3 regions of the Priestia sp. YIM B13486 genome follow, and region 2 is predicted to be linked to each of the others. Evidence: riboswitches for the same ligand, from Rfam matches in the RefSeq annotation. Region 2 holds a riboswitch; each other region holds the start of a gene.

Region 1 (6,800 bases), on a different contig from region 2:
GTTATTATTTCCGCTCACGGTAATACGATTAGGGCTCTAATGCAGTACTTGGATAACATTTCGCCTGATGGCATTGCGAACTTGAATATTCCTACAAGCGTGCCGCTTGTTTATGAGCTTGATGATAATTTAAAGCCCCTTAGACATTATTATTTAGGCATCGATGGAGAGATTCCTACCCATATTCCTTCTTCATAAAAAACGTGCCTAGATTGTAGGCACGTTTTTTTATATGTTTGAACGAAAGTATTTTCCATACGCCCAGTGATTAGTAGGACCGTGTCCGGAACCAATTTCAAGCGTGTGCTTAATCGCATAGTGAACAAAATCCGAGGCAGTTTGAACTGCTTCAACCACGCTTTTGCCTTTCGCTAGTTCAGCTGTGACGCAAGCAGCAAACGTGCATCCCGTTCCATGTGTATGCTTTGTATTCATCTTTTCATGCGTGATTTCAACGTACTTATGACCATCATACACTATATCAATCATATCTTGATGAGATTGATCATGTCCGCCTTTAATTACCACGTGCTTTACACCTAGCTCATGAATCTGTTTTGCCGCTTCTTTTCGGTCTTCGATCGTGTGAATTTCTTTACCCGTGATGACTTCCGCCTCCGGTATGTTCGGCGTAATGACTTCACAAAGAGGCAACAATTCTTTTAGAGCCTGTACGGCTTCACTTTGAAGAAGAGACTGACCGCCTTTTGCAATCATAACGGGATCAACTACAACATTTTGCAGTCCGTACTGTTTGATTTTACGAGCCACTGCGTAAATAATATCAGCACTGAACAACATACCTGTCTTCACTGCATTAGGAAATAAGTCAGTGGCAATTGAATCTAACTGAGTTTCAACTGCTTCTACTTCTAAAGGATAAACTCCTTGAACGCCAACTGTATTTTGTGCGGTCACAGCTGTAATAACAGACATGCCAAAAACGTCACGCTCTTGAAATGTTTTTAAATCTGCTTGAATGCCTGCTCCTCCACCGCTGTCTGATCCAGCAATGGTTAATGCTTTTGGTACTGTCATGCTTGAAACCTCCATCTCTTTCTTACCCAATATACCGATGATAAAGTGACTTTGCTTCTACTATATCGTTTGTTCCATGGACAAAGACGCGCCCATCTTGAAACATAACTAAACGGTAATCATCTACATAAAAAGAAAGCAGATACGGATTCTGTTCAATTTTATATCCTTTTTCTTTTAATCGTTCACCTAAAGACTGCAGCGGCTGCTTGGCTGATTTGCCCGGACGGATTTGTACCGTGTTTCTTCCGCATAGCACAGCTGTTTTCGTTTGATTTTCATATTGTAAAAAGGGATACGTTTGTTCACTGCCGCATGAGCGGCAAGCAGATTTGCGAAACACGTTCACATTGATGCTCGTATACTCATTTTTCCATACGTCAAACGAAACAAGTTCCCTCCTGAGCGCATTCCAGTCTCCGACTAATATTTTTAACACTTCTGTTACTTGATGAGCGACTACCATTTGGACAGCAGGACTAATAATCCCCACTGTATCACATGTTAACCCTCCAAGCGGTACAGATTCAAGCAAACAGGATAAACACGGTGTTTCACTTGGTATGATAGTATAACTAATTCCATAACTTCCTACACATGCTCCGTAAATCCAAGGAATATCATATTTTTGTGATAAATCATTCATTACAAGGCGTGTGTCAAAATTATCGGTTGCATCAATCATAACATCTACCCCCTCAACAAGCTGTTCTAAAACTTGAGGGGTACCGTCTGCTACGTGCGCTTCTACTTTTACATCGTGATTAATATCGTGAAGCCGTTTTTTAGCGGCAATTGCTTTTGGAATTCTTTTATCAGCATCTTTTTCACTATACAATTGCTGCCGCTGAAGGTTGCTCCATTCTACATAGTCCCGGTCAATGAGCGTTATTTTCTTTACCCCCGCTCGCGCAAGGGCCTCCGCGTTCCCTGTTCCAAGAGCACCTGCTCCTACAATCAGAACATGCTTTTCTTGAATTTGCTGCTGTCCGCCTTTTCCAATAGGTTGAAACAATTCTTGGCGGGAATAACGATTAATCAACCGATACTCATCCCTTCTGTTGGACTGCTTGCCGTTGCATATTGTTTCTTTTCAATACGTCCTGCTTCAAATGCTGCTCGTCCTGCTTCAATCGCTAACTTCATAGCACGAGCCATTTTCACAGGATCTTTTGCTCCTGAAACAGCTGTATTTAATAACACACCATCTGCTCCTAACTCCATAGCTTGAGCTGCGTCTGAAGCCGTTCCAATACCTGCATCTACAATTACTGGAACAGTTGATTGTTCAATGATAAAACGCATGTTCAACGGATTAATAATACCTTGACCTGAACCTATAGGCGAAGCTCCTGGCATAATGGCATGTACGCCTAACTCCTCTAAACGACGCGCAAGTAAAACATCATCTGATGTGTAAGGTAAAACGGTAAAGCCCTCTTTTAACAGTTCTTCACTGGCTTTTAATGTTTCAACTGGATCAGGAAGCAGCGTTTTATCACATCCAATTACTTCTACTTTCACCATGTCACAAAGTCCAGAAGCCTTTGCTAATTTAGCAATACGTACGGCCTCTTCTGCATTTTTTGCTCCAGCAGTGTTAGGCAAAAGAGTGAAACGCTTCACATCAAGCGCTTCTAATAAATTAGGCTGATTTTGATCAAAAATATCCATTCGTCTCACAGCAAATGTTAAAATTTCTGTTTCTGACTCTTCTACCGCTTGACGCTGAGTCGTAAAGTCCGGAAATTTCCCTGTCCCTAATAATAAACGTGAATTAAATGTATATTGTCCAATTTTTAACATACTCTTCATCCTCCTCCGACAAATGAAACAACTTCTAATATATCGCCATCTTTTAAGCATGCATCGCTATGTTCTTCTTTTTGCAAAATGTTCTTGTTTAGCTCAACAATTACCACTCGTTCATGCAGGTTCTGAGCCTGCAACAAGTGCTCGACCGTTTCAATTTCATCTCCAAAAGTAACGGTCTTACCATTAATGATTAGATTCAATGAACTCCCTCCATTACTCTTGTTAGCTGAAATGATGTAAAAAATGAATGATTCAGCTTTTTCCCTAACAAAGCATCAGCCATAATTTTTCCAGTTGCAGCACTTAATAAAATACCGTTTCGGTAGTGGCCAAACGCCATGTGTAGATTCGCTATTTCAGGATGCTCTCCTAAATAAGGCCAGCCATCATTTGTTTGTGGACGAAGACCAGCCCATGCTTTTTCAAATGTGGCTTCTTTAATAGCTGGCAGAAGCGCCGAAGCTTTATTCAGCAAAAATTGAATACCTTGTGCAGAAACCGTCTTGGTAAAGTCATGCTGTAGCTTAGTTGCCCCGATTACGATTCTTCCACCAGTCTTAGGCACTAAGTAAAAACCTTCATCTAAAAAAATCGTTTTAGAAAGCAGCGGCTTATGACTTCGAAGAGCAATACACTCCCCTTTTACGGGAAACACGCGACCTAAATGTTCAGAAGAAATAAAGCGTTTAGCCCATGAGCCTGCTGCAATAACTACTTTTTCTCCGTAAAAAGAGCCTCTGGACGTCTGTACACCTTTTACTGTTTCATTTTCCATAATAAGAGAATGAACATCACAGTATTCGAATATATCTGCTCCGTGATACAAGGCTCCATGAGCAAGAGCTTGCGTTAACTTAGCCGGAGCTAGCTGGCCGTCCCCCGGTATTGTAATGGCTCCGTATATGTCTGGAGAGAGACCGGGTTCTAACAAACGCGCTTCTTTTACATCGATCCATCTTACATGTTCATCCCATTGGTGGTGCTGAGCGGCTTTTTTCTTTAATACGTGTGCATCTTCTTCTGTTACAGCGACTTTTAATAAGCCTTTTTGAATGAGCTCTACGTCGATGGCCGTTTTTTCTTTTAGTTCCTTCACCAGCTCAGGAAACATGCTTCTGCTCTTAATAGCAAGGTCTAAAAGAGGACCTTCTTCATCAATTTCAGCTTGAGCACCTAAAATACCAGCTGCTGCACTTGAAGCTTCACAACCAATTTGATTTCGTTCAAGAATGGCCACTGATGCTCCTTGTTTTGACAAATGATAAGCGATAGAAGAGCTGATTATGCCTCCTCCGACTAACAGTACATCATAATGCTGCTTCATTTTCTCCACCTCCAGATGTCCATATATGAGAATATTGTTTAATCGCTTTAAGGGGATTTTGCGCAAGCATGACACCAGACATCACAGCTATACCGTGTGCTCCTGTTTGAAGCACCTCTTTGGCATTTACAGGTGTAATTCCTCCAATGGCAATAACCGGTATCTGTACAGCATCTACTACTTCTTTTAGTGCTGCTACCCCTCGACTTTTTAATCCTTTTTTTGAATGTGTTGAATAAATATGTCCGTATAGAATGTAGTGGGCACCATCTTTTTCAGCTTCTAAAGCCTCTTCCACAGAGTGAACTGATTTTCCGACAATAAGAGAAGGAAATACGTCTCTAACACACGAAACATCTAAACTATGATAGGCAAGCTGTACGCCTTTTGCTTTTAAAGCATGCGCTACATCAACTCGGTCATTTACAATAATTTTAGAGAGACAAAATGGCAGGCTTTCTAGCAAACATTGAATCTGCTTTGCCGTTTTCTTTTTTTCTCTAATATGAATGGCACCCGCAAAAGGCTCAATAGCCGTTAAAATGTCCCGAACCTCTTCAATTGGCTGCTTATCTGTTGTAACGACATGAAATTTAGGAATATCCATATGATCGAAACCTTTCCGTTCAGAATAAAGAGAAATTTCAATCACTTCATCTTGTGTAGAGGGCTTTATTACATACAAAAAAACCACTCTACAACGTAGAGTGGTTAGCATGCATCGTTATGTAAACATGATCGCCACTTCCCTACGCTGGTACAAACCAGATCAGGTTCAAAGGGTCCGAAATACATTCGTCTCAGCTTCAAAAAGCTCCCCTAGTGATTGCTATTTATTGATTTTGTTTTCGCACTTAAAATTATAACACAACTAGATGTAAATACAATATCTCTTTATGCTCTTACGGCTCTCTTCCTTTTATAGATGTATCTTTTAAGCTTCTTTACTAAGTAAGAGGTCCGGCGCACCTCATCATTCTGCTTTTTATATGATTAGTAATCGGTATAGTCGTCAAATTCTTCCTTGTCTTTTTCCTTTTTCCGATCCCATATAAACAGCAGGAGTAACATAATAAAAGTTAGAATATAAAAACCGTAAAAAATAAATGCCGCCACAACATTTATAAATAAAAATAAAAAACCGATGATCTGACCTGCAACAGCTACAATCAACAAAATGTATTTCCAAACTTCTGCTTTTCTATCCATTCTCTACTTCTCCGTCTTTTTGTTTTTCCCTACTAGAAACGTTCTCTTTACTTAAATAAAAACGTTCCTGCCAGTAAACCGACTGTAAATAAACCAACTGTTCCAAATGCTGAAATCCCCACATACGCCAGCATTTTCCGATAAGATTTTTCTCGAATTAACTGTACGGTTTCCACACTGAACGTTGAAAAAGTGGTAAAGGCACCAAAAAAACCAATGCCAATCATTAAAAATATTGAATCATCATAAGCATGACTCGGAACCTTTCCATAATAACTACCGTAAAAAAGACCAAGCCCAAACGCACCGAGCAAGTTTACAAACAGCATTGATACTGGAAAAGGAGGGTTTGAAACTGTTTTTGTAACTTTTAAACCCAAAAGATAACGGCATATTCCTCCAGCTGCCCCGCCAAGTGCCAAGCTCACTATGCTCATTTACTTCACCTCATGTACTTTCACTAAATTTTTCCCTGCCGCTTCACCGCATAGATAGCCTGCTAAAGCAAGAAGGATTCCACCTACTAAAGAGACCATTACATAAATGGCTCCCCAAAATAAATGGTGCTGAGTGAGAGAAATGACGTCTCCTGCAAACGTTGAATACGTTGTAAAACCGCCGCATACGCCAACTCCTAGTCCAAGCTTTATCCATTCTTTTGGCTTTTTCCACACAAAAAATCCTGTTAATAGGCCTAGTATGAAGCTTCCTAATAGGTTTTCAATTACCGTTCCTATTGGATAGCCCGTATATAATAAGGAAAGATTCAGCAAATAACGTGCATATGTACCAGCGATAGCACCAAAGGCAATTGAGATCAAGTTTATGGCTTTCATCATATCGCTCCGTTTCATAAATTCTTCTTTAAGTGTACCATAAGGAATTTATTTCTACCTTAACATTTAACTATATGTTTATTGCACCAAAAGTCATGAAAAAATGAAAGAGAAAATCGTCGCATGAAACTTCCTTTTTACTCCTCAAACCTCCCTTAAAAATCCACTTAATCCAAATTTTAAAAACTTTCTGTATCCTTATGATAAACCGTGTATAGAAGGTATATTTCCCTTATTTTAAGTCACATTAATCGTATAAGTTTTTTTTGTTGACTTTTGCTGTGTTCTTGTTTAGTATCACAGAGTATCATTTCCTATCAGAATACTAGGGGGTTTAGAAAATGAAGAAATTTGCTGCACTTTTGTCGCTACTATTAGCTTTCACAGTTGTGCTTGCCGCATGCGGTTCTAGCTCAAAAAATGAAGCAAACAATGGAGACAATAAATCTTCACAAGAGGATTTATATAATAAAGTGAAAAAAGATGGCGTATTAACAATTGGAACTGAAGGTACATACCCTCCGTTCACTTTTCATGATGACAAACAAAAGCTAACTGGGTTTGATGTAGAATTGGCT
Region 2 (6,800 bases):
CATACCATTAAAAAACACCGGCCCTATTACCATAGGGCCGGTGTTTTCAGGAGAGGAACAGCTTCCACCACTTCCGTTTTCGCTTCATATCAGCAGCGGCGGTTTGTCTAAAGGTTTGGACAAAATCACTAAACATCTCTTCGCGTTCAGCTACGCTCTGACGATGAAGCTTACGTTCTTTCTCCATTTCTTTTAAATAATAGACTCGTTCCTCATTCATTGAATCAATTAAATCACGAAGCTCTTCTGTCGTATTAGTTGAAGAATTGTTTAATTTTTCAACCATAAATTTTACTTGATTCATCGCAACGGTGGAATTACTGGAGAATCGGTCTAATAAATACTGCATTTCTTTAGAGGATTCATCCGCATTCTCCATGACATCTTTCATGAACAGGCGCATATCCTCGGTTTTCTCTTCAGCAATTGTTGAATAATCTTCAATCAAAGAAGTGACTTCATCAAACGATTTTTCGTTAGAACGGATAATTTTTTTAGACATATTTTCTACATCTCTTGCACTGCGTTCTGAAGACTCAGAGATGTATGCCCCGACCGATTCCACCATTTCTACAGTTTGGGTAGCACTTTTTTCAAGCTCTCTTTTTACTTCTCCGACAATTTCTTCGCGAACTTCATTTCGCATACCTTCTCGCATTTCTTTTAACAAATCAGCTTTAAATGTATCAAGTACCTCAAACACATCTTCATAGCGGCGAACAGCTTCTACTAATTCCCCTTGAAGCAGTTCTTTTTCATTCACAACAAGGTCGTTTGGTTTTGGCTCTTCAATAGAAGCAGAAATAGCCTGCTTTTCTTCTTCAGTAGCTAATCGTGCTTCAGGTATAGGAGGGGTCTTCTCCTGCTTATTTTCTGAAATGCTTTCCTGTTTTTCAGCAGCTTTTTTCTTTTCTTGCTTCATTTGTTTATTGGAATGTTCTTGAAAATCAATGACGTTTTCTTTTTTAGCAGTTTTCAACTGTGCCGGTTCTTCTTCTTTTGAAACCGCTGCCTCTGATTCCATCACTAAATGCTCCTGTGCTTCTTGTTCTTTTATCAGCAGCTGAACGTATTCTTTGACTTCATCTAACGTACATTGTTCATCAAACAGCTGTTTAATATCATTAAATAATTCAATTTGTTCCTCTGTATAGACACGGGCTCCATCTACTCGTTCAATTGTTAAATAGCTGCCCAATAATTTTTCCCATTGTTTTAGCGTTTTCTTTTCTACCTCTAATTGATCACTTACTTTTTTAATTGTATATGACTCCATCATTTTTCATTTCCTCCCTTATCTATTTTCATCCAACTATGTAATGGATTATTTGTTGTATGTTGTATTCACCATATCTTCACTTGTTTTCCTGCTAGGTGACAAAGGTTGTCAAAACTAGACGACATTAGCCTTCTATGTAAAGAAAACGCATATTTTGTAAAAAAATGTACAGAAATGCGTAAATGGAAAAAATGGAAAACACAAAAGAAAAGAAGAGTATAGAAAACAGTTGACGGGAAAAAATGAATCCTATAAGATAAGTTTAAATGTTTAAGTTCTTGAACATATAAACATAAGGAGTGAACACTATGTCACAGCATTATGCGCTCATCACCGGTGCGTCGGGAGGAATAGGTAAAGAATTAGCTTATCAATTCGCAAAGGATGGGCATCCTGTAATTTTAGTTGCCAGAAGCGCTGATAAACTAGCCGCTATTGGAGAGAATTTAAAATCTACTTATAATATTGAAGTCATAACGGTTGTTAAGGATTTATCAAGAGAAGAAGAGATACAGTCATTATATGAAGAACTTAAAAATAAAAAAATGCACGTTGACTATTTAGTGAACAATGCTGGTTTTGGACTATACGGCAAATTTATTGAAACAGCTTTAGATGAAGAGTTAAACATGATTGATTTAAATATTCGAGCATTAACTCATTTAACAAAATTATTTTTACCGGATATGGTCAAAAGAAATCGCGGGAAAATTTTAAACATTGCATCTGTTGCTGCATTTATGCCAGGTCCACTTATGACGGTATATTACGCAACGAAAGCGTACGTATTATCTTTCACAGAGGCCCTTGAAAATGAATTAAAAGGTACCAATGTAACGGTAAGTGCTCTATGCCCGGGTCCAACTAAAACGGGTTTTAGCGACCGAGCCCAGCTAAGCAACTCCAAGCTTTTTCAAAGCGGTGCAACGGATGTAGAAACAGTAACGAAAGTTGGCTATAAAAAATTTATGAAAGGGCAGACGGTTATCGTACCAGGAGTACAGTTTCGTCTCGCTACGTTCATCCCGCGCTTCGTGCCAAGAAAGTGGCTTACATCCGTTGTCCGCAGAACACAAGAAATTAAATAAAGGAGAATCTATATGAGTCAAAAAGCAGTCGAGTTATTTCGTGCCAGCATTCCTATTTTTCAGGCGCTAAGTGATTCAGCAAGACAAGATATTATTTTGCTGCTCGCGGAAAAAGAGCCTTTAACCGTAAATGAAATTGCAAATGAGTCTACGCTATCACGACCGGCAATTTCTCATCATTTAAAAATTCTACGCGATCAAAAGCTTGTGCAAATTGAGCAAAAAGGAACGCAGAGATATTATTCATTAGCTTTAAATGAGGCAGTTGAGCTATTAAAAAACTTGCTTGCTACAGTTGAAAGCGAATGTTTATAGGGAGATGAAAGAGATGAACCACGAGCGATTTTATATAACAGATGAAACGGTCATTGAACATATTGTTTCTACACAAAAGCAGTATTTCTATGCGCAAAAGACCAAGAGTATCAGCAGCCGTATTCAAGCGCTGAATAAGCTAAGAGACGCAGTCAAACAAAACGAGCAGAGAATTATGGATGCTTTAAAACAAGATTTAAATAAATCTGAAGTAGAGGCGTACACGTCGGAAATTGGGATTTTACTAGAGGAGATTCGGTTTACGCTTAAGCATTTAGCAAAATGGATGAAGCCTAAAAAAGTAAAAACCGCTTTAACACATGTGGGCTCTAAAGGGAAAATTGTTCCTGAACCGTATGGAGTCGCGTTAATTATTGCTCCGTGGAACTATCCGTTTCAATTAGCATTGTCTCCTTTAGTAGGAGCGATTGCCGCTGGAAACACGGCGATTATAAAACCTTCTGAATTAACGCCTAGCGTATCTCGCGTTATACAAGAATTACTGGCTGAAGCTTTTGACCCAGCATTTGTGACGGTGATTGAAGGCGCTGTAGACACGACGAGCCTGCTTTTAAAACAGCCACTTGATTATATTTTCTTTACGGGAAGTGTAAATGTAGGGAAAATTATTATGCAAGAAGCAGGGAAGCAGCTTATTCCAGTCACGCTTGAGCTAGGCGGAAAAAGTCCGTGCATTGTACATGAAGACGCAAACCTAGATCTTGCAGCGAAGCGAATTATGTTTGGTAAAGGGATGAATGCAGGCCAAACGTGCGTTGCTCCTGATTATTTGCTCGTGCATCAAAAAGTGAAAGCGCAGCTTGTAGAGAAACTTCGCGAAGCAATTTCTCAATTTTACGGTAGTAATCCACTTGAAAGCGACCGCTACGGCCGTATTGTCAGTGAGCGTCATTTTACTCGGCTAGTTGAGTTTTTAAAAGACGGAAATGCTATAGTTGGAGGCGGGTACAATAAAAACACGCTAACAATAGAACCTACGGTGTTAAGTGAAGTAAGCTGGACATCAGATGTTATGCAAGAAGAAATCTTTGGGCCTATTCTTCCTATGATTGAATATGAAACACTAGACGAAGTCATTCATAAAGTTCAAGAAAAAGCTAAGCCGTTAGCTCTTTACTTATTTACAGAAAGTGAAAATGTGCAAAACGTGATAACGGAGCGCCTTTCATTTGGAGGAGGCTGTATAAACGATACGCTTATGCATATCGCTACGCCATATTTGCCGTTTGGCGGAGTGGGAGAAAGCGGCACGGGTCAATATCATGGAAAAGACAGCTTTCAGACATTCACTCATTTTAAAAGCATGCTGTCTCAAACAACCAAGTTTGATTTGTCATTCCGCTATCCTTCGGAAAAACAAAGCTTGAAAATGATCAAAAAACTATTGAAATAAAAGAGCCTCCTGATAGGAGGCTTTTTCGTTATTTTGAAAGTGAAAGCTGAGAAAGCGGCCATTTTTCTTGGGTATATGCCATTTCCCAAAATAAATACTCCAGTTCACAGCTTTTGATGAAGTGATCTTTCATACGGTTACGTTCTTCTTCAGTAGCTTGTTCGGCGAGTTCATCAAGCTTGTTACAAAACCATTGTGTTGTGCCATTCATTTCTTCATTATTATAAAACTGAATCCATTCATAAAAAGGATGAGAAGGAGATGGATTTACTTGTTCTGTAATGCGCTGGCCAATTTCAACGTACGTCCATGGACATGGAAGAAGCACTGCAATGATTTCTGCTAAGCTGCCTGTATGCGCAACACTTGTCATATGGTTAATGTAGTGGCTGGCCGTCGGTGAAAGCGTCTCAGTGTGAAGGTCTTCATAACGTACGCCTGCTACTTCACAAAAATTATTGTGAGGGTGTACTTCACTATGTAATACCGTAGAAATGCCGGCATTAAAGGCTTCCATTTCGGTACGCGTGCGGCATTTTGTTAAAGCAGCGCCGTAAATGCGAACAAATGCTGTTAAGTATTCGTAATCTTGAGAAACGTAGTGAATAAGCGCTTCTTTTGGCACGTTTCCTTCAGCAATTCCTTTAATAAAAGGATGGTTAAAAATGGCTTCGTAAATATAGTTTGCTTCTTGTCTTAATTGAGATGAAAATGACATCAAAATCCTCCTTTAATATGAGGAAGTCACAAACAAGCACATAAAGGAAATAAAAAACACTCCGTTTATAAACGGAGTGGCAAAGGACAGTAAAAACTGAACATTGCCACTTTCCTACGCTGGTATGAGCCAGATCAGGTTCAAAGGGATCAAGAAAACTTGTCTCAGCCGGTGGCACCCCTAGTGGACTTCCTATTAATCTAAGTTTAACTTACCATATATTCTGAAAAATAGAAAGCGTTATGGGAAATTGTGTGCTAACCGCTTTTCTTTCTTAAAGAGGAAATTTCTTAAAGCTATTTTTAATCATTTTTGTTTAAAAATGCATATTTTTAGGGAAGAAGAGGTATTAATGAAGGGAAGAGCCGTTTTCGTCTCCGAAACACTCCCATATAAATAGAAGAAAGGAGAGAACAAAATGGCGAAATTTCGTTTGTATGCTGTATTAAATACAGTAGGCTTGGCTATTACACTGCTTGTGAATTATTTAGCAAATGCCATTCCAATAGGAGGCAAAACAACGGGAGAAGCTTCTGCGCAAGTTCCTACGTTGTTTACACCAGCGGGTTATGCTTTTGCTATCTGGGGCGTTATTTATTTATTATTAACCATTTGGGTTATACGCCAATTTTTTGCAAGAGAAGATCAAAAGGAAATATATGCACGTATCGGCATTTGGTTTTTTCTAAACTGTTTGTTAAATAGTGCGTGGATCTTTATTTTCCAAAACGATTACTATAAGTTATCTCTTTTAGTTATGCTCTTTATTCTAGGCACATTAATGATTGTGTATTCCATTATTCAGCATTCTCGAATGACGACATGGTTTATGCGTCTGCCGATTTCGCTTTATCTTGGATGGATTTCTGTTGCGACTATTGTCAATGTGTTTGTCGTATTTCAAGCAAATGGAATACAGCACTTGCTTGGCTTAAACGAGTTAGCATGGACGATTATTATGCTGCTGGTAGGAGCTGTGCTGGGCATCATGTTTACATTAAAAAACCGAGACGCTGTTTATCCGCTTGTTTTTATTTGGGCTTATATTGCCATTGCAGTGAAGCAAAGTGGAAATCAGCCAATTGTCATTACTGTCATCATTTCAGTTGTTTTATTAGCAATTGCCATTATTGTGGGATTGATTAAACGCTATAGACGTTTTTAAAAAGAAGCTCTAGCTTTTGTAAGCTAGAGCTTTTTATGATGCTCTTTTGATTGTAAAAAAGCAGCTGTAAAAGCAATTAAGCTAATTAAAATACCAAAAGGAACAACAATTGGTACGAATGATAAAATAAATGTCATAAGTGTAACCTCCATGTTGCATCGGTGCATAATGAAAAATTCAACTTTTTTAAATTGAAGTTCCGCTATTATAGTATGCTAGGCTTTATGTTTGGAGCCTATATGTTTAGAAATAAACGAAAAAGGCAACATACGTTACATACAGGTTATATTAGGAGGAGTTAAAATGGAAACATATTTAGTCGCTTACACGGATAAAGATGATATGGAATATAAACAAGTGACGTGCGAGAGTTATGAAGATGCAGAGCGTACGGTCCTTCGTTTAGAGAGAGAAGGGCATATGCATATTGAAGAAATTTCAAATCAAGAAGCCTACCGTGGAGATGAATCCTCGTACAGAGAATAAATTTTGAATAGAAACACCAACCTTAAAATGAAGAAGCAGCTGCTTCTTCATTTTTTCTATTCTATATAGATATCGTTTTATAGAAAAAAGTAAAACGGGAATGATTTTCTTCTGCATTTATGGTACAGTACTAATCAGGTGAGTTTTGAGTTTAGAAGAGGAGAGAGTAACATTATATGAGTAAAGGAAATCAGTGGTCTTCACGCCTCGGTTTTATTTTAGCATCTGCTGGGGCAGCAATTGGTCTAGGAGCGATATGGAAGTTTCCATACGTAACGGGAACCAGTGGCGGTGGAGCGTTTTTTGCGTTGTTTATTTTATTTACGATTTTTATT
Region 3 (6,800 bases), on a different contig from region 2:
AATCCTTTAGGAATGTTTTTCTTAGGATTTTCCACTTCTTCCGCTGCCATTGCTCCACCTTCTATTGCCAGATAGAACCAAACAGCGAATGGAATAGCTGCTAGTACCCCTGTTGGCCCGTTAATAAATGAATGATCATTAAAAATATTTGATGTTTGTACATGAGGCAAACCAGCTACATAAAAAATAGATAAACCAATTAGTGCAACAATGGTAGCTGTAAGCTCAATCACCGCTACTTCTTTTACCCCGATTAAATTTAATAAAACAAAGAAAATAAAGGCACCTACCGTTGCGTATACAGGGTTAACGGCTGGAATGAGAAAATGCAGGTATGCTCCTGTTGACACTGCAATAGCAGGAGGAGCAAAAATAAATTCAAGCAAGCAGGCAATTCCTGCGATATATCCCCCAAAAGGTCCAAGTGCTCTTCTTGCATAAGCTGAAGGTCCACCGGCTTGCGGGATAGATGTTGAAAGCTCTGCATAACTGAACATAAACGTTGTGTAAAACACAGTTACAATTAAGGTTGCAATTGCAAGCCCAATAATCCCGCCTTGTTCAAACCCGTAATTCCACCCAAAGTATTGTCCTGAAATAACCATGCCCACTGAAATAGCCCATAAATGAATAGGTTTCAATTGTTTTTGTAACGCCATACGTTCTCCTCCTTTTGATGTTTAGACAATAAGATGTACACCGCTTGTTTGCTGCTTAATCATTTTGTCAATCATGGTACCGATATGTGCGGCTGCCTCAATAGGAGGCGTCCCTCTTTTATGAATATTAGAAATAACCATACGATCAGACTCTTTTTTGCCTTTGCTAGGTTCATAGCACATGTAAGCACTCATGGATTCAGCACTGACCAGTCCAGGTCGCTCTCCAATCAATAGCACAAGTGCTTTTGGCTTTATGATCTCGCCAACTTCATCCATACACGCAACCCGTCCCCCTTTCACAAAAAATGAAGTCCCGATATGAAGTCCATATGACTGCAGGGAGTCAATTAAAGCTGGATACACGTCGCTTATGTTTTCTTCGATTGCCTTGGCGCTCAGTCCATCTGAGACTACTACTTGTACATCAGGCTGCCGCACGCAGTTTTTGAAAATTTCTTTCTTAGCGTTATCTGCTAATAACCTTCCTTGATCCGGTCGTTTTAAATAATGTTCTTTTGACTCCACGCGTGTATTCACAGAGAAAAGGTTAAACTCGGCTAAAATATCTTCTGAAACTACTCCATATACAGAGTCTACGGCTGCAGCATGATCCGTGCGAAAAGATAAAACGTCTTTTGTTAGCGGCCTTGTTCCTGTACGGCCGACACCTATGCGGGCAGGGGTAAATTGTTTAAGTGTTTCAAGCTGATCGCGATTTGACTTTGGTATCATAGTAAGCACCTTCCTTAAATCAAATTCATAAAAATAGTTGGGTCTCCGGCTCTAGATGTAAAGCGCCCGTTGTCCATAATGCGCTGATCTTCAAGCCACTTTTGAAATAACGGCGTTGGGGTACGGCCTAACACATTACGTACTGTTGCAATGTCATGATAACTAAGAGACTGGTAGTTTAGCATGCAGTCATCAGCCATGGGCACTCCTATGACAAAGTTCACTCCAGCTGTTCCCAGAAGCATACTTAAATTATCCATATCATTTTGATCAGCATCCATGTGGTTGGTGTAACATACGTCTACTCCCATAGGCAGGCCGTGCATTTTACCCATGAAATGATCTTCTAACCCAGCTCGTAGAACTTGTTTGCTGTTATATAAGTATTCAGGTCCAATAAATCCAACAACTGTATTAACTAAGAAAGGCTTGTAGTGACGAGCTAAGCCGTAGCATCTAGCTTCGAGCGTTAATTGATCAATGTTATAGTGAGCTTCTGCTGACAGTTCAGAACCTTGTCCTGTTTCAAAATACCAGCGGTTTGGACCTTTTGCCGTTCCTTTTTCATGAATTAGCGCTGTCGCTTCATCAAGCATAGACAGTGAAATTCCAAATGAATCATTACCAGCTTCTGTACCTGCTAAACTTTGAAAAATCAAGTCTGCTGATGCTCCTTTTTCAATTGCTCTTATTTGACTCGTTACGTGTGATAATACACAGTTTTGAGTAGGAATTGACCATTCGTTGATTATATTTTTTGTTTCATTTAAAAGCGCGTAAATATTATCCGTTGTATCAATAACAGGGTTAATTCCGATAACCGCATCTCCAATTCCATAGCTTAACGCTTCGTATAGAGATGCTCTCATTCCCTTTAAGTTATCTGAAGGATGATTAGGCTGGGCCCGAGAAGCCAATACTCCTTTTTGGCCGATAGTCGTTTGACAAGTAGTTTGCACTTCTATCTTGGCAGCTCCTTGAATTAAATCTAAATTGGACATAATTTTAGTAGCTGCCGCAATCATTTCGCTGCTTAATCCTTTGCTAAGTGCAAGAAGGTCTTCTCCGCTATGCTGATCGGATAAAAGGTATTCTCTTAAATCCCCTACTGTCCAATTTTTAATAATGTCGTAAACAGAGGAATCAATCTGACTTTCGATTAATGCCGAGACGTTGTCTTCATCTGCGCTGAGCAGCGGGTAATTTCGAATATCAGCAAGTGTGATATCAGCTAGAACTTGCTTTGCTGCCATTCGTTCTTTCATTGACTCAGCGCTAACTCCTGCGAGCTGATCTCCAGAACGCTCTTCGTTTGCTTTGGCCATGATTTCTTTTAAGCTATAAAATGAAAATGTTTCTCCTAACATTCGTGTAGTTTTAAACATCGTTTCCTCCTTGTGTGTTCAGCTGATTATGATGAAAAAGCGAGCGTTTTAACGGAAACGGAGATCGCTTCTCCGGCTACTGGTAACCCTAGATCGATGTAATCTCCGTGTGTAAAATCAATTTGATCTAAACAAATAATTTCTAACTCTTTCCTCTGTTTAGCTAGTGCTTGTCCTAAAGCTTTTGCAATATCTTGTTCGCATAGAACAACGAGGCACTTAGCTCCCTTAAAACAAGCAATAAATTCATCGCTTATTATTTTTGCTAATTCTTGAAGCATCTTATAGCTGCAGTAAGGAAAATGAGATAAAGCAATAGCAGCAGGGGGGTCTTCTGCCCTGAAAAGAGTTGAAGCCTGCATACATGCCGCTCGAACTCTTTCTTGAAACAGCTGCGGATTCCACGTCTCTTCTTGCTGAACGGGTATCTCTACAATCGGGATATTTTTTAACGGCAGCCGCTTCGACCCAATATATACGGTTGATCCGCTAACTTCTGTATTTTGCATACCAGCCCCAATTACAGTAGCGCGCGTTGTCTCAGCGGATTGAGATACTTGGATGGATTGAAAATGATATGCTAGAAGCGGACCAACGTCTCCGTGTATGGCCACTTCCCTCACTGTTTTCGGCTTTTGCTTCTCCATCATTGCTCCTACCCCTCCTGAAATCATAATTGTTTCTGGTTGGATAGAAGATCTTGTATGAGGAGAAACGAGCAGCGAAGAGGTTTGAATTAGTGCTCTTACATAATTCACGGTTTCTTCAGCTAGTAATTGACAGATAGACGAGAGTTTTTCAAATGTTGCTTTTTCACCTTCTCGCAGTGTTAAAGAATTATTTTTTAAAAATTCAGTTAAATAAGGTGAAACGTAGGTAACAAAGCCGTCTGAATTCAGCCGAATTAATCTTCCACCTACATGCAGCGTAAACGTTTCGATCACTTTTCCGTTTTGACATAAAGTGATGTTAGCGGTGCCTCCTCCTACATCAATATTGGCAATTACTGCATTTGTTTCAGCGGAATGTTGGATTGCTCCTGATCCTTTTGCCGCCAATATTCCTTCCAAGTCAGCACCGGCTGTTGCAACAACAAAATCTCCAGCATGTTCGGCTAGATAGTGAACGATACTTTCTGCATTTTGCTTTCTGGCCGTTTCTCCTGTGATGATCACAGCACCTGCCTCCACTTGATCTAAGGAGATTCCTGCGTTCTTATACTCTTGTTCTAGTAGTACCGTTAATCTTTGAACATCGATTTCAACATCGTTTAGCATAGGGGTTGTATAGATAGAACTTACATACGTTACGCGACGATCAATAATTTGACAGCCTGGCAGCGTAAATTGATTTTGTTGATTTGCTATTAACAGCTTGCTTACAATCAATTTTGTTGTGCTTGTTCCAATATCTAAACCTATGCTCGTTATCCATTTCTGTAGCATGCTATCAATCCCTTATCTCGTTTGAATATGGTGATTATCATAAAACAGTTTTTTGAATATTTCACTAACTATGTTATCAAACCTGACACACTTTTGTGTAAACAAAGGTGACAAATGACAAAAAAGACTAAATCTTGGTAGATTTAGTCTTTTTGCTTATGATGAGTGTGATTTAGTTACAATCATTCTTGATGCGGATGGAATTAATAGTGAAAGAATGATTAAGCAGGCTATTAGTGACCCTACCATTGAAATACCGTTCATTGAAAAAGAATACCATAGAGCGGACATACCCTTTGGCGCATATGATCCCCAAAAAATAATGCCCGCAATAAAGTGCCAGAAATACCGTGCGAAGCTGCCGATAACAAGGGATAAAACAATCAAAACAAAAGCTTTTGATCTGTTATTGTTAGCTAAATTTGTTTTAATAGATTGCGAAAAAACACCTCCAAAACCTATAAAAGCAAAAGCCACAATATATTCAATAAACGTTTGTAGCGCTGTTAAAATATAAGCCGTTCCTGTTGCCAACTGCAACAGCCCCCATAATAGACCAGATAGAGCCCCGCCTTTTACTCCCCAGCGAAAGCACATAATAAAAATGGGCACCATGGAGAACGAAATACTCACAGCCGTTGCAATCTTAATGGAAGGCAAAAGATCAAGTAGAAGTGCTAATGCTGCAAAAATAGCTATTTCAATTTTAGCCTGTAAAGGTAATGCTTTATTCACGTTTCTCACTCCTGTTTTTGAATCATTCATATCAAACGGTTTACACAGGAGTAAGCAAATAGATATGCTACTATTCCCACATTCCTACGCTAGCGTTAACTAACAGGTTCTAAGGGTCTGAACATTTCGTTCACTCTCAGCACGGCGGCTCCCCCTGTGGTACGTTCGGATATTTATGTAGTATTATGACAACATTCATTATACCATATGTAACAAAATAGATTCGAGAGATTTCAAAGATGTTTCTATTTTCTGAATCTATTTTTTATAATGACAATCGTTTTAGTATTTGTTATACTTCTTTTATGTCAATTGAATATAAAAAACCCTCATCCTAATCGATGAGGTAGAGGTCGCAGTTTTTAATAGTAAAGTAACGGAAATGCAGAGAACATTGAGGATGTTGCTTGAAAGGAAAAATTGCCGAAGTTTAGATCACTTCTCGGTTGATTTAAGCTGGGGCTGTCTCCGAACAGGAACAGAACTGTCACATCATGCGAGTGATGTGAAGAGCTATCTTCACGGAAGGTTGACGCGGTTTTCAGATTTAAAAGCGCGCACATATACTGCGGGCTTTTTTTATGTTATCCCGTCTCTTTCCGTACATTCGAAAGGAGTATTTATCTATGCAAGAGCAGCAAGAATTAAAACGTGGGTTGAAATCTCGCCACTTAACGATGATTTCATTAGGAGGAGCCATCGGAACCGGCTTATTCCTAGCAAGTGGTGGAGCAATTCACACAGCAGGACCTGGGGGAGCGCTTTTAGCTTACGCTATCATTGGCGTCATGGTTTACTTTTTGATGACCAGCCTAGCAGAGCTCGCAGCTTATATGCCTGAAGCTGGTTCATTTAGTACGTATGCGTCTCGTTTTGTAGATCCATCCTTTGGTTTCGCTCTCGGCTGGAACTACTGGTATAACTGGGCTATTACGATTGCAGCTGAATTATCCGCTGGAGCCCTTATTATGAAATTTTGGTTCCCAAACTCTTCTTCTATTTTATGGAGTGCCCTGTTTTTATTAATTATGTTTGGGCTTAACTACCTTTCTGTAAAAGGATTTGGTGAATCTGAATTTTGGTTTTCGTTAATTAAAGTAGTAACAGTTATCATCTTTTTAGTTATTGGTATTATGATGATTTTTGGTATCTTTAACAATGAAGCACCAGGTTTTAAAAACTTCACGCTTGGTGATGGACCGATTCACGGTGGATTCTTTACTGTACTAGGTATTTTTATGGCTGCTGGTTTTTCATTCCAAGGAACAGAGTTGCTTGGGGTCGCGGCTGGAGAAAGTGAAGATCCGGAAAAAACGGTTCCTCGCGCAGTTAAACAAGTCTTCTGGCGCATCTTGTTATTTTATATTTTAGCTATTTTTGTTATTGGAATGCTTATTCCATACACAGCGGATTCATTAGCAAGTGATGATGTGCGGGTAAGTCCGTTTACTCTAATATTCGAACGAGCAGGTCTGGCGTTTGCGGCATCGGCTATCAATGCCGTTATTTTAACAGCCGTTTTATCTGCTGGTAACTCAGGTATGTATGCTTCTACGCGTATGCTGTGGAACTTAGCGAAAGATGGAAAAGCACCAAGGTTCTTAGCAAAAGTGAATAAACGAGGCGTTCCAGTTAATGCCTTAATCGCAACGGCACTTGTCGGTACACTTGCATTTGGTGCTTCATTTTTTGGAGACGGTGCGGTATACACATGGTTACTTAACGCTTCTGGTATGTCTGGTTTTATTGCTTGGTTAGGAATTGCAATCAGCCACTATCGTTTTAGAAGAGCATTTGTTGCCCAAGGTCATGATTTGAGTGAACTTCCATATCATGCAAAA

Evidence for each region. A riboswitch is a leader RNA that binds a small molecule or an ion and turns the genes downstream of it on or off. The one in region 2 is predicted to bind thiamine pyrophosphate.
Region 1: it holds a riboswitch for thiamine pyrophosphate, as region 2 does, so the genes downstream of both, ACFX4G_RS23250 (thiamine phosphate synthase) here and tenA (thiaminase II) in region 2, are expected to answer to the same signal.
Region 3: it holds a riboswitch for thiamine pyrophosphate, as region 2 does, so the genes downstream of both, thiT (energy-coupled thiamine transporter ThiT) here and tenA (thiaminase II) in region 2, are expected to answer to the same signal.

Annotation. Positions count from the first base shown of each region.
Region 1 is NZ_JBHZOZ010000012.1:73,993-80,792, reverse strand. Features, by position in the region: gene gpmA (2,3-diphosphoglycerate-dependent phosphoglycerate mutase) at 1-198, shown strand, start outside; gene thiD (bifunctional hydroxymethylpyrimidine kinase/phosphomethylpyrimidine kinase) at 229-1,038, opposite strand; gene ACFX4G_RS23270 (thiazole biosynthesis adenylyltransferase ThiF) at 1,061-2,080, opposite strand; gene ACFX4G_RS23265 (thiazole synthase) at 2,077-2,844, opposite strand; gene thiS (sulfur carrier protein ThiS) at 2,850-3,053, opposite strand; gene thiO (glycine oxidase ThiO) at 3,050-4,177, opposite strand; gene ACFX4G_RS23250 (thiamine phosphate synthase) at 4,161-4,784, opposite strand; TPP riboswitch at 4,907-5,008, opposite strand; gene ACFX4G_RS23245 (hypothetical protein) at 5,171-5,386, opposite strand; gene crcB (fluoride efflux transporter CrcB) at 5,434-5,823, opposite strand; gene ACFX4G_RS23235 (fluoride efflux transporter FluC) at 5,824-6,222, opposite strand; gene ACFX4G_RS23230 (amino acid ABC transporter substrate-binding protein) at 6,564-6,800, shown strand, end outside.
Region 2 is NZ_JBHZOZ010000002.1:371,223-378,022, forward strand. Features, by position in the region: gene ACFX4G_RS06040 (helix-turn-helix domain-containing protein) at 47-1,279, opposite strand; gene ACFX4G_RS06045 (SDR family NAD(P)-dependent oxidoreductase) at 1,588-2,367, shown strand; gene ACFX4G_RS06050 (ArsR/SmtB family transcription factor) at 2,380-2,682, shown strand; gene ACFX4G_RS06055 (aldehyde dehydrogenase) at 2,696-4,096, shown strand; gene tenA (thiaminase II) at 4,125-4,814, opposite strand; TPP riboswitch at 4,909-5,006, opposite strand; gene ACFX4G_RS06065 (TspO/MBR family protein) at 5,233-5,979, shown strand; gene ACFX4G_RS06070 (hypothetical protein) at 6,283-6,465, shown strand; gene ACFX4G_RS06075 (sodium-dependent transporter) at 6,642-6,800, shown strand, end outside.
Region 3 is NZ_JBHZOZ010000007.1:47,108-53,907, forward strand. Features, by position in the region: gene eat (ethanolamine permease) at 1-659, opposite strand, end outside; gene eutC (ethanolamine ammonia-lyase subunit EutC) at 681-1,394, opposite strand; gene ACFX4G_RS18425 (ethanolamine ammonia-lyase subunit EutB) at 1,409-2,779, opposite strand; gene ACFX4G_RS18430 (ethanolamine ammonia-lyase reactivating factor EutA) at 2,806-4,224, opposite strand; gene thiT (energy-coupled thiamine transporter ThiT) at 4,381-4,989, opposite strand; TPP riboswitch at 5,024-5,124, opposite strand; lysine riboswitch at 5,299-5,483, shown strand; gene ACFX4G_RS18440 (amino acid permease) at 5,586-6,800, shown strand, end outside.